One region of the Pseudomonas sp. CF161 genome, then DNA from elsewhere that is predicted to be linked to it. Evidence: predicted binding sites of a transcription regulator. Region 1 holds the regulator's gene; each other region holds the start of a gene.
The links. Region 1 encodes sigma-54, which starts transcription at its own class of promoters, with help from an activator protein. Its sites were predicted from a motif close to ANTGGCATNNANNTTGCTNT; they were not measured.
Positions count from the first base shown of each region.

Region 1 (3,073 bases):
TCGAGAGCGCGTTTTTTACTGCCGCCCGGCACGTTCACGAGGGAACGGCCGGGGGTCAGGATACTTTCAAGTCGGATCATGGGAGGGGAGTGTTAGCGACCCGTGCCTTGGAGAAGGTGGAGTTGCTTTTCCTTATGCTTTTTCAGTTGGCGGTCCAGCTTATCCGTGAGCAGGTCGATCGCGGCATACATATCGTCATGTTCTGCATTGGCGACAACCTCCCCACCGTGGATGTGCAGGGTGGCTTCGATTTTCTGCTTCAGTTTCTCGACAGCCATCGTTACCTGCACATTGGTAATCTTGTCAAAGTGCCGCTCCAGTCGGTCGAGTTTTTCGCCGATGTAAGCGCGCAGGGGCTCGGTCACTTCCAGTTGGTGTCCACTGATGTTGACTTGCATACAGCTTCTCCTTCGTTGCCAGTGCATAAAGCGGCAGGCTGGGTTGCCTGCCACTGGAACGCTGTGGCGAGCCCGGCGGTTACATCAACCGCTTCCGTTCGCTGGAAGGCGCGATCCCGAGGGATTCGCGGTACTTGGCGACGGTACGACGGGCTACCTGAATGCCTTGTGCCTCCAGTAAACCAGCGATCTTGCTGTCACTCAACGGCTTTTTCTGATTTTCCGCGGCCACCAGTTTTTTGATGATCGCGCGAATCGCCGTGGACGAGCATTCACCGCCTTCGGAGGTACTTACGTGGCTGGAGAAAAAGTATTTCAGTTCATAAATACCCCGTGGGGTATGCATGAATTTTTGCGTGGTCACCCGGGAAATCGTCGATTCGTGCATGCCCACCGCTTCGGCGATGTCGTGCAGGACCAACGGCTTCATCGCTTCGTCGCCGTACTCGAGGAAGCCGCGCTGATGCTCGACGATCTGGGTCGCGACTTTCATCAGGGTTTCGTTGCGGCTTTGCAGGCTCTTGATGAACCAGCGGGCCTCTTGCAGCTGATTGCGCATGAAGGTGTTGTCGGCGCTGCTGTCGGCACGGCGCACGAAGCCTGCGTACTGCGGGTTGACCCGCAGGCGCGGCACCGATTCCTGATTCAGCTCGACCAGCCAGCGCTCGTTGTCCTTGCGCACGATCACGTCAGGGACCACGTACTCGGCCTCGGCAGACTCGATCTGCGAGCCGGGGCGCGGGTTCAGGCTCTGTACCAGTTCGATGACCTGGCGCAGCTCGTCTTCCTTGAGCTTCATGCGGCGCATCAGCTGGCTGTAGTCGCGGCTGCCCAGCAGGTCGATGTAGTCGCTGACCAGGCGCTGCGCCTCGCTCAGCCAAGGGGTCTTGGCTGGCAGCTGGCGCAGTTGCAGCAACAGGCACTCACCCAGGGTGCGTGCACCGATGCCGGCCGGCTCGAATTGCTGGATGCGGTGCAGGACGGCTTCGATCTCGTCCAGTTCGATGTCCAGCTCCGGATCGAAGGCTTCGAGGATTTCCTCGAGGGTTTCGTCCAGGTAGCCCTGATTGTTGATGCAGTCGATCAGGGTCACGGCAATCAGGCGGTCGGTGTCGGACATCGGCGCCAGGTTCAGTTGCCACAGCAGGTGGCTCTGCAGGCTTTCGCCGGCGGAGGTGCGGGTGGTGAAGTCCCACTCGTCGTCATCGTTGCTGGGCAGGCTGCTGGCGCTGGTCTGGTAGACGTCTTCCCAGGCGGTATCCACCGGCAATTCGTTGGGAATGCGCTCGTTCCATTCGCCGTCCTCGAGGTTGTCCACCGTGGGGGCGGTTTCCTGGTAGGAGGGTTCCTGGATGTCGGTGTTGGGTTTTTGCTCGGCGTTGTCGGCCAGAGGGTCGGTGTTGTCGAAGTCGTCGCCTTCTTCCTGGCGTTCGAGCATCGGATTGGACTCCAAGGCCTCCTGGATTTCCTGTTGCAGGTCCAGGGTCGACAATTGGAGCAGGCGGATGGCCTGTTGCAGCTGCGGTGTCATCGTCAGCTGCTGGCCCATTCTCAGGACTAGCGATGGTTTCATGGCAGGGGCTTAACACCTTATTCGCCGGCGCACATGCGCCATCCACTACAGGGCGCGTGAGCGCCAAACATAAGCAAATTATATGCCTGAAACTGAAGTGTTTGCCTAGAGCGCGGTAACAATAAAATTTGTAGGGATTTATTGAAGGTGGCGCTCTGGCGACTAGCCAAACACCTCAGTGCTTACAGGCGGAACTCATGGCCCAGATACACTTCCTTGACCAATTCGTTGGCCAGGATGGTTTCGGGCGTGCCCTCGGCGATCAGTTGACCGTCGTTGACGATGTAGGCTGTTTCGCAGATATCGAGGGTTTCCCGGACATTGTGGTCGGTGATCAGTACACCAATGCCCTTGGCCTTGAGGTGATGAATGATCTGCTTGATGTCGCCGACCGAGATCGGGTCCACGCCGGCGAAAGGTTCGTCGAGCAGGATGAATTTCGGCGATGTGGCCAGGGCGCGGGCGATTTCCACTCGGCGGCGTTCACCACCGGACAGGCTCATGCCGAGGTTGTCGCGAATGTGGTGGATGTGGAATTCCTGGAGCAGGCTTTCCAGTTCCTTGCGGCGACCGGCCTTGTCGAGCTCCTTGCGGGTCTCGAGGATGGCCATGATGTTGTCAGCGACCGACAGCTTGCGAAAGATCGACGCTTCCTGGGGCAGGTAGCCGATGCCGGCACGGGCGCGGCCGTGCATGGGCTGGTGGCTGACGTCGAGGTCGTCGATCAGCACGCGCCCCTGATCGGCCTGGACCAGGCCGACGATCATGTAGAAGCAGGTGGTCTTGCCGGCGCCGTTGGGGCCGAGCAGGCCGACGATCTGACCGCTGTCGATGGACAGACTGACGTCACGCACGACCTGACGGCTCTTGTAGCTCTTGGCCAGATGCTGAGCTTTCAGAGTTGCCATTACTGGGCCTTTTGCTCGTCAGTTTTCTTTTTCGGCTGGATGACCATGTCGATCCGCGGACGTGGCGCGGTGACCGAGCTGCCATTGGCGCGACCGGCGTTGGCGACCTGCTTGACGGTGTCGTAGACGATTTTCTCGCCTTCGGTGGTGTTGCCGTCGTTGATCACCTTGGCCTTGTCGATCAGTACGATGCG
Region 1 covers NZ_ATLP01000074.1:77,030-80,102, forward strand. The annotation lists gene ptsN (PTS IIA-like nitrogen regulatory protein PtsN) at 1-80, opposite strand, end outside; gene hpf (ribosome hibernation-promoting factor, HPF/YfiA family) at 93-398, opposite strand; gene CF161_RS13490 (RNA polymerase factor sigma-54) at 478-1,971, opposite strand; gene lptB (LPS export ABC transporter ATP-binding protein) at 2,154-2,879, opposite strand; gene lptA (lipopolysaccharide transport periplasmic protein LptA) at 2,879-3,073, opposite strand, start outside.

Region 2 (3,073 bases), on a different contig from region 1:
GGCAACCGCCGTTGGTTACCTGTGGAGTTTCCATAGCAAGAGCTGAGCCAACCCGGCTGAGGCGTGGGGCGGGGCTCAGCCGAGCAGTTCGCTCATGGCGATAATCTGCTCGGCGACCTGGATCAGTTTCTGCTGACGGCTCATGGCTTGGCGGCGCATCAGGGTGTAGGCCTCTTCCTCCTGGCAGTGCTTCATTTTCATCAGCAAGCCCTTGGCTAATTCGATGCGCTTGCGCTCGGCCAACTGCTGGTCCCGCGCATGCAGCTGGGCACGCAGCGCCTGGTCGCTTTCAAAGCGCGCCATGGCCACATCGAGGATCGGTTGCAGGCGTTGGGTCTGGATGCCCTCGACTATGTAGGCGCTGACACCGGACTTGATCGCCTGGCGCATCACCCCCGGGTCGTGCTCGTCGGTGAACATCACGATCGGCCGCGGCTGATCGCGGCTGACCAGTACCACTTGTTCCAGTACATCGCGGCTGGGTGACTCGGTATCGATCAGGATCACGTCCGGACGCACCGTTTCGACCCTGGCCGGCAGGTCGATGGTCAAGCCGGATTCGTCGATCACTTCGAAGCCGGCTTCGATCAGTGCCGCCTTGAGCCGGCCGACTTTTTTGGCGGTGTCGTTGATCAACAGGATTCGCAACATGCTCCAAGGCTCCTGTCAGCGGCTGGCAAGAAGGGGTGAGCTGTCGCTCATGGCGTGCAATTTGAAGCTGCGTGCATAGCCGCCCGGGTCCGTGCCGTCCCAGATTTTGCCGTCGATCAGTTGGCTGCTGCGCATGTCCTGGCCCCAGGACGCCACGCCCACCGCCGTGGCCGCCTCGCGGTACAACCCAAGCTGCTGCACCTGGCGGGCGACGCCGAGGTAGTCCGGGTCTTCGCGCAGCAGGCCCCAGCGGCGGAACTGGGTCATGAACCACATGCCATCGGACAGGTACGGCAGGTTGACCGCACCGGCATTGTGAAAGCGCAGGGCATGGGGGTCTTGCCACTGGTTGCCGAGGCCGTCGGCATAGTCCCCCAGCAGCCGCGGCTGGATGCAGTCGAGCGGGGCGTCGAGGTAGGCGCTGGCGCTGAGCAACTGCGCGGTACTTTCACGGTTTTCACGGCTTTGTTCGATAAAGCGGCTGGCTTCGAGGATCGCCATCACCAGTGCCCGGGCGGTGTTGGGGTATTGCTCGACGAAGGCGCGGGTGCAGCCCAGGACTTTTTCCGGGTGGTCGGGCCAGATGGCCTGGGTGGTGGCCAGGGTAAAACCTTGGTCCTGGCGCACCGCGCTGGCGCTCCAGGGCTCGCCGACGCAAAAGCCGTCGATGCGCCCTGCGTGCAGGTGCGCCACCATTTGCGGCGGCGGTACCACCACGCTGTCGACATCCTGCAACGGGTGGATGCCCTGGCTGGCGAGCCAGTAGTACAGCCACATGGCGTGGGTGCCGGTGGGAAAGGTCTGGGCAAAGGTCAGCTTTGCACGACGTTGGTGCACGTGCTGGTAAAGCGCTTCAGGACTGGTCACCTGCAGCCCTTGCAGCTCTCGCGACAGGTTGATGCTCTGGCCGTTCTGGTTCAGCCCCATCAACACGGCCATGTCGCTGGCATTCACGCCGCCGATGCCCAGGTGCACGGCATAAATCAGGCCGTACAGGCTGTGGGCGGCATCCAGTTCGCCGCTGACCAGTTTGTCCCGCAGGCTGGCCCAGGAAGCCTGGCGCTTGAGGTTCAGGGTCAAGCCATAGGGCTGGGCGAAGCCCTGGGTTGCAGCCACCACCACCGAGGCGCAGTCGGTCAGTGCCATGAATCCCAGGTCAATGGCGCTCTTTTCCGGGGCGTCGCTGCCGTTGACCCAGGCCAGCGGGCCGATTGCGAGTTCATTCATGAGCCTGACCACCTTGCAATGAAAAAGCGCCGTACCCGAGCGCCTGGCAGAGCCGGGACGGGTGACGACGCCTTTGTCCGTATCGATAGAGGGCACCCCTGCCGCCGTTGGCAGAAGTACTGATGTACACCTTGGTGCAAGGCATATGCCATTCACCGATGATTTCACTGTGCGCCTCGCGTGCAGGCCTCGGGCCCGGCTATAATCGCCGCCTTATTCGCCGCCACCGAGTCAAGCCCGCCCATGTATACCCTGGCCCGCCAGCTGTTGTTCAAACTCTCCCCGGAAACCTCCCATGATCTGTCCCTGGACCTGATCGGCGCGGGTGGGCGTTTGGGCCTCAATGGGCTGTTGTGCAAGGCGCCGGCGCAGATGCCGGTGCGGGTCATGGGCCTGGACTTTCCGAACCCGGTCGGCCTGGCTGCCGGTCTGGACAAGAACGGCGCGGCCATCGATGGTTTTGCCCAACTGGGGTTCGGTTTTGTCGAGATCGGCACCATCACCCCCCGGCCGCAGCCCGGCAACCCCAAGCCACGGATCTTCCGCCTGCCGCAAGCTGAAGCGATCATCAACCGCATGGGCTTCAACAACCTGGGCGTCGATCACTTGCTGGCGCGGGTGGCCGCAGCCAAATACCAGGGTGTATTGGGGATCAACATCGGCAAGAACTTCGACACCCCGGTCGAGCGCGCGGTGGATGACTACCTGATCTGCCTCGACAAGGTGTATGCCCACGCCAGTTACGTCACGGTCAACGTCAGCTCGCCCAACACCCCGGGCCTGCGCAGCCTGCAGTTCGGCGAGTCGCTCAAGCAATTGCTCGGCGCCTTGAGCGAGCGGCAGAAGGAATTGGCGCTGCGTCACGGCAAGCATGTGCCATTGGCGATCAAGATCGCTCCAGATATGACCGATGAAGAAACCGTGGACGTGGCCCAGGCCTTGATCGAAACCGGCATGGACGCGGTGATTGCCACCAACACCACCCTGAGTCGCGCAGGCGTCGAAGGGCTGGAGCACGGTGAAGAGGCGGGCGGCCTGTCCGGTGCCCCGGTGCGCGACAAGAGCACGCACACGGTCAAGGTGCTGGCGGCCGAATTGGCCGGGCGCCTGCCGATCATTGCGGTGGGTGGTATTACCGAAGGCCAGCACGCGGCTGAAAAAATCGCTGCCGGTGCCAGCCTGGTGCAGTTGTATT
Region 2 covers NZ_ATLP01000125.1:142,723-145,795, forward strand. The annotation lists gene CF161_RS29840 (ANTAR domain-containing response regulator) at 76-651, opposite strand; gene CF161_RS29845 (CmpA/NrtA family ABC transporter substrate-binding protein) at 667-1,878, opposite strand; gene CF161_RS29850 (quinone-dependent dihydroorotate dehydrogenase) at 2,122-3,073, shown strand, end outside.
Region 2: a site for sigma-54 is predicted at 2,012-2,031, ahead of CF161_RS29845 (CmpA/NrtA family ABC transporter substrate-binding protein). Genes of this name have one in related genera too.

Region 3 (3,073 bases), on a different contig from region 1:
TCGATTCAGATGGGCATGGGCTTCGCCTCGATGGTCGACCCTACCAACGGCGTCTCGGCGGCGGTGATCGGGCAGTTCCTGACCATGCTCGTGACCTTGCTGTTCCTGGGCATGAACGGCCATCTGGTGGTGTTCGAGGTGCTGACCGAAAGCTTCACCACCTTGCCGGTGGGCAGCGGCATGCTGGTCAATCATTTCTGGGAGCTGGCGGGCAAGCTCGGCTGGGTGCTGGGGGCGGCGATGTTGCTGGTGTTGCCGGCGATCACCGCACTACTGGTGGTGAACATCGCCTTTGGCATCATGACCCGCGCCGCGCCGCAACTGAACATCTTCTCTATCGGCTTTCCCTTGACCCTGGTGCTGGGCTTGGTGATTTTCTGGGTCACCCTCGGCGATATCCTCAATCAGTACCAGCCGCTGGCCGTTGAAGCCTTGCAGCTGTTGCGCAGTTTGGCTCAGGCGCGTTAGCCATGGCAGAGAGCGAGAGCGGTCAGGACAAGACAGAAGACCCCACGGACAAGCGCAAGAAGGACTCGCGTGAGAAGGGCGAGATTGCCCGTTCCAAGGAGCTCAACACCCTTGCGATCATGCTCGCGGGAACCGGTGCTCTGCTGGTCTACGGCGGCGGCCTGGCGTTGGATCTGCAAGAAATCATGCGCCTGAACTTTTCCCTGCCGCGCGAAGTGGTGCTCGACACCGGAGCCATGGCTCGTTACCTGCTGCATTCGGGCAAGATCGCGATTCTGGCGGTGCAGCCGGTGCTCCTGACCTTGGTTCTGGCGGCGGTGATCGGCCCGATTTCCCTCGGCGGCTGGTTGTTTGCTGGCAAGAGCCTGGCGCCGAAGTTCAGCCGCATGAATCCTGCCAGTGGCCTGAAGCGGATGTTCTCCTCGACGGCGCTGATCGAGCTGCTCAAGGCCTTGGCCAAGTTTCTGCTGGTGCTGTTCGTGGCGTTGTCGGTGCTCTTGGCGGACATCGACGATCTGCTGCAAATTGCTCACGAGCCTCTGGAGCGGGCGCTGGTCCACAGCCTGCAACTGGTGGGCTGGAGCGCCTTGTGGATGGCCTGCGGGCTGATCTTGATTGCCGCGGTCGATGTGCCGGTGCAGCTCTACCAGAGCCACAAGAAACTGCTGATGACCAAGCAGGAAGTGCGCGACGAACACAAGGACAACGAGGGGCGGCCGGAGGTCAAGCAACGCATTCGCCAGTTGCAGCGCGAGATGTCCCAGCGGCGGATGATGGCGGCGATTCCCGACGCCGATGTGGTCATTACCAACCCGACTCACTACGCCGTGGCGCTCAAGTACGACGCCGAGAAGGGCGGGGCGCCGGTGCTGCTGGCCAAGGGCAGTGATTTCCTGGCGCTGAAGATCCGCGAAATCGCAGTGGCCAATGAGGTGCTGCTGTTGGAGTCGCCGGCCCTGGCGCGCTCGATTTTCTACTCCACCGAACTTGAGGAAGAGATCCCGGCCGGCCTGTACCTGGCGGTGGCCCAGGTGCTGGCGTACGTCTACCAGATCCGCCAGCACCGTGCGGGCAAGGGCAAGCGCCCGGATCCGCTCACGGACCTGCCGATTCCGCCGGATTTGCGGCGCGACTCCTGACGCCCGAGGTGATTGGTAGCGCGGTCCGCCAAATGGCCTATGGCCTGTATCTGCCTATTCGCCGTTCCCGGCGCCCTTCCTCAGCCCTGTGGCCCGCGACTTAGCGGGCCTTTTGTCGCATGGGCAAAAGTTGGAAGGCTTCTTGCAATACCCGTCCTGCGGCGCTTCCAGGCGTCAAAAGTTTGCTTAAGGAACGGGGAAAACCGGTGGATCGTACTCAGTTATTCAACAGCGCTCGCAGCAACCTGACTGACCTCGGACGAGGCAATCTGGGTGTGCCGGTGTTGCTGTTGGTCATGCTGGCGATGATGATGTTGCCCGTCCCGCCGTTTCTGCTGGACGTGTTCTTCACCTTCAACATCGCGCTGTCGATTGTGGTCCTGCTGGTCTGCGTGTACGCCCTGCGTCCGCTGGACTTCGCCGTGTTCCCGACCATCCTGCTGGTGGCCACGCTGCTGCGCCTGGCGCTCAACGTAGCGTCGACCCGGGTGGTGATGCTCCACGGCCAGGACGGTCATGCCGCGGCCGGCAAGGTGATCCAGGCCTTCGGTGAGGTGGTGATCGGCGGTAACTACGTGGTCGGTATCGTGGTGTTCGCGATCCTGATGATCATCAACTTCGTCGTGGTGACCAAGGGCGCCGGGCGGATTTCCGAGGTGAGCGCACGTTTCACCCTCGATGCGATGCCTGGCAAGCAGATGGCGATCGACGCCGACCTCAACGCCGGCCTGATCGACCAGCCCCAGGCCAAATTGCGCCGCCAGGAAGTGGCGCAAGAGGCCGAGTTCTACGGTTCGATGGACGGTGCCAGCAAATTCGTGCGTGGCGACGCCATTGCCGGCCTGCTGATTCTGTTTATCAACCTGATCGGCGGCATGGCGGTCGGTATCTTCCAGCACGGCATGAGCTTCGGTGACGCCGGCCGGGTCTACGCCTTGCTGACCATTGGTGACGGTTTGGTGGCGCAATTGCCATCACTGCTGCTGTCGACTGCGGCGGCGATCATGGTGACCCGTGCTTCGGGCTCCGAAGACATGGGCAAGCAGATCACCCGCCAGATGTTCACCTCGCCCAAGGCCCTGGCAGTCGCTGCCGGCCTGATGGCGGTGATGGGCCTGGTGCCCGGCATGCCGCACTTTTCATTCCTGACCATGGCGGCGGTGGCCGGTGGCGCCGCCTACCTGCTGTGGCGCAAGCACAACGTGGTCAAGGTTCAGGCATTGCAAGAGGTCAAACGCCAGCAGGAACTGCTGCCGTCGCCGGCCCGGGCCATGGAAACCAAAGAGCTTGGCTGGGATGACGTGACGCCGATCGACATGATCGGCCTGGAAGTCGGTTACCGCCTGATCCCCCTGGTGGATCGCAATCAGGGTGGGCAGTTGCTGGCGCGGATCAAGGGCGTGCGCAAGAAGCTGTCCCAGGACCTGGGCTTCCTGATGCCGACCGTGCACATCCGCGACAACCTT
Region 3 covers NZ_ATLP01000107.1:98,105-101,177, reverse strand. The annotation lists gene fliR (flagellar biosynthetic protein FliR) at 1-468, shown strand, start outside; gene flhB (flagellar biosynthesis protein FlhB) at 471-1,607, shown strand; gene flhA (flagellar biosynthesis protein FlhA) at 1,814-3,073, shown strand, end outside.
Region 3: a site for sigma-54 is predicted at 1,646-1,665, ahead of flhA (flagellar biosynthesis protein FlhA). Genes of this name have one in related genera too.

Region 4 (3,073 bases), on a different contig from region 1:
GCAGGCGTCCTGATAAAGGCCAGGGTCGCCGAGCTTTCCGCCAGGCCGGTGATCAGCGGGTGGGCCAGGGTCTTGCCTTCGTAGAAGGGCGCAGCCTGGGCCTGGCTCAAAACCAGGCAGGCGATCAGGCCGAGCGCGCGTGTCCATTGCATAGCATTCCTTCGTCAATGCGCCGCACCGAGGGTGCGCGAGGCGTGGATTATCCACCGAAGGGGCGAGCGAAGAAACAATCGCGGCCAATGGCCGGGCAATAAAAAAGGCCTCCCGAAGGAGGCCTCTTGTTACTCCGCTTGCGCGGGCGTCACGGGATCAGCAGCTGTAGTACAGCTCGTATTCCAGTGGGTGTACGAAGGTACGAACCTTGATTTCTTCTTCGCTTTTCAGGGCGATGTAAGCGTCGATGAAGTCGTCGCTGAAAACGCCGCCTTTGGTCAGGAACGCACGACCTTTGTCCAGCTCTTCCAGGGCTTCTTTCAGGCTGCCGCACACTTGTGGGATCTCTTTGGCCTCTTCAGGCGGCAGGTCATACAAGTTTTTGTCAGCCGCGTCGCCAGGGTGGATCTTGTTCTGGATGCCGTCCAGGCCAGCCATCAGCAGTGCAGCAAAGCCCAGGTATGGGTTGGCTGCTGGATCCGGGAAGCGGGCTTCGATACGGCGAGCGCGAGGGCTGGACACGTAAGGAATACGGATCGAAGCGGAACGGTTGCGAGCCGAGTAGGCCAGCATTACCGGTGCTTCGAAACCTGGGACCAGACGCTTGTAGGAGTTGGTCGACGGGTTGGTGAAGCCGTTCAGGGCCTTACCGTGCTTGATGATGCCGCCGATGAAGTACAGGGCGGTGTCGGACAGGCCGGCATAACCTTCGCCAGCGAAGGTGTTCTTGCCATCTTTGGCGATGGACAGGTGAACGTGCATACCCGAGCCGTTGTCGCCGTACAGCGGCTTAGGCATGAAGGTAGCGGTACGGCCGTAGGCATCAGCCACGTTGTGTACGCAGTACTTCAGGGTCTGAACTTCGTCAGCCTTGGCGACCAGGGTGTTGAACTTGACGCCGATTTCGTTCTGGCCGGCAGTCGCCACTTCGTGGTGGTGAACTTCGATGACCAGGCCCATTTCTTCCATGGCGTTGCACATTGAGGTACGGATTTCGTGGTCGTGGTCGAACGGAGGAACCGGGAAGTAGCCGCCCTTGATGCCTGGACGGTGGCCACGGTTGCCGCCTTCCACGTCCTGGTCGGACATCCACGAACCTTGTTCGGAGAAGATTTTGAACATGGAACCGGAGATGTCGGACTTGAACTTCACTTCGTCGAAGATGAAGAACTCAGGCTCCGGGCCTACGAATACGGTGTCGCCGATACCGGTCGACTTCAGGTATTCCTCGGCACGCTTGGCGATGGCCCGTGGGTCACGGTCGTAGCCTTGCATGGTCGAAGGCTCGATCACGTCGCAGACCAGGATCAGGGTCGGCTCTTCGGTGAACGGGTCGAGTACGGCGGTGGTGTCGTCCGGCATCAGGATCATGTCGGAGGCTTCGATGCCTTTCCAGCCAGCAATGGAGGAGCCGTCGAACATTTTGCCTTCTTCGAAGAAGGCGTCATCCAGCGCGTCACGGGCCGGCATGGTCACGTGGTGCTGAGTGCCTTTGGTATCAGTGAAGCGCAGATCAATCCACTTGACGTCATGATCTTTGATGAGTTGAACCGACTTCGACATAGTGTCCTCCGGGTGGCTTCGGGCTAAGTAGTGGAGTGCCCTTAGAATGTGGGTGATGCCGGCGCGAATACTCGACCAAGGCAACCTGCCTCACAAGGGAGCAAATTGCATGCCAGTGCCCCGACTTGGGTTTTTTGCCCCAAACTCACGCATATAAAGGTGCAATCCGCCGTTTTCAGGAAAATCGCGCACCGCAATGTGGCGCTGACAAATCGAAATGACCTGTTTTGGTGCATCGAAAACCATCTGTACATAAACTGGTTAAACCTTGAGCAATTTCCGCTATAATCCGCGCCCCCCTTTTTCGGCTGGCCCTGCGCGCGCTGTTTTCATGAAACTAATCGTTAAAGTTTTCCCGGAAATCACCATCAAGAGCCGCCCGGTACGGATGCGTTTCATCCGTCAGTTGGCGAAAAACATCCGTGCCGTGCTCCGCGATCTGGACCCGGCTGTGGTGGTCAATGGTGTCTGGGACAACCTCGAGCTTGAAACCGCGCTCACTGACCCCAAATCCTTGAAGGACATGACCGAGCGCCTGAGTTGCATGCCGGGCATCGCGCATTTTCTGCAGGTCGACGAGTACCCGCTGGGTGACTTCGACGACATCGTCGCCAAGTGCAAGCAGCACTTCGGCGAGGCCCTGGCGGGGAAGATTTTTTCCGTGCGCTGCAAGCGTGCCGGCAAGCATCCATTCACCTCCATGGAGGTCGAAAAATACGTCGGCAGCCAGATGCGTCGTCAGTGCGGCGCCGCCGGAATCTCCTTGAAAGAGCCGGAAATCGAAGTTCGCATCGAAATTCGCGACCAACGGTTGTTTGTGATCCACAACCAGCACAACAGCATCGGCGGCTACCCCCTGGGCGCCCTGGAACAGACCCTGGTCCTGATGTCCGGCGGTTTCGATTCCACGGTGGCGGCGTACCAGATCATGCGTCGCGGGCTGATGAGCCATTTCTGCTTCTTCAACCTGGGCGGGCGTGCCCACGAATTGGGCGTGATGGAAGTCGCGCACTTTATCTGGAAGAAGTACGGCAGCTCCCAGCGGGTGCTGTTCGTCAGCGTGCCGTTCGAGGAAGTGCTGGGAGAAATTCTCGGCAAAGTCGATAACAGTCATATGGGCGTAGTATTGAAGCGTATGATGTTGCGCGCTGCGTCGAGAATCGCCGACCGCCTGGAGATCGATGCCCTGGTCACCGGTGAAGCGATTTCCCAGGTGTCGAGCCAGACGCTGCCGAACCTGTCCGTGATCGACTGCGTGACCGACAAGCTGGTGTTGCGCCCGCTGATCGCCAGCCACAAGCAGGACATCATCGACCTGGCGAATGAAATCGGCACCGCCGACTTCGCCAAGCACATG
Region 4 covers NZ_ATLP01000111.1:150,864-153,936, reverse strand. The annotation lists gene CF161_RS25550 (hypothetical protein) at 1-152, opposite strand, end outside; gene glnA (glutamate--ammonia ligase) at 310-1,716, opposite strand; gene thiI (tRNA uracil 4-sulfurtransferase ThiI) at 2,048-3,073, shown strand, end outside.
Region 4: a site for sigma-54 is predicted at 1,814-1,833, ahead of glnA (glutamate--ammonia ligase). Genes of this name have one in related genera too.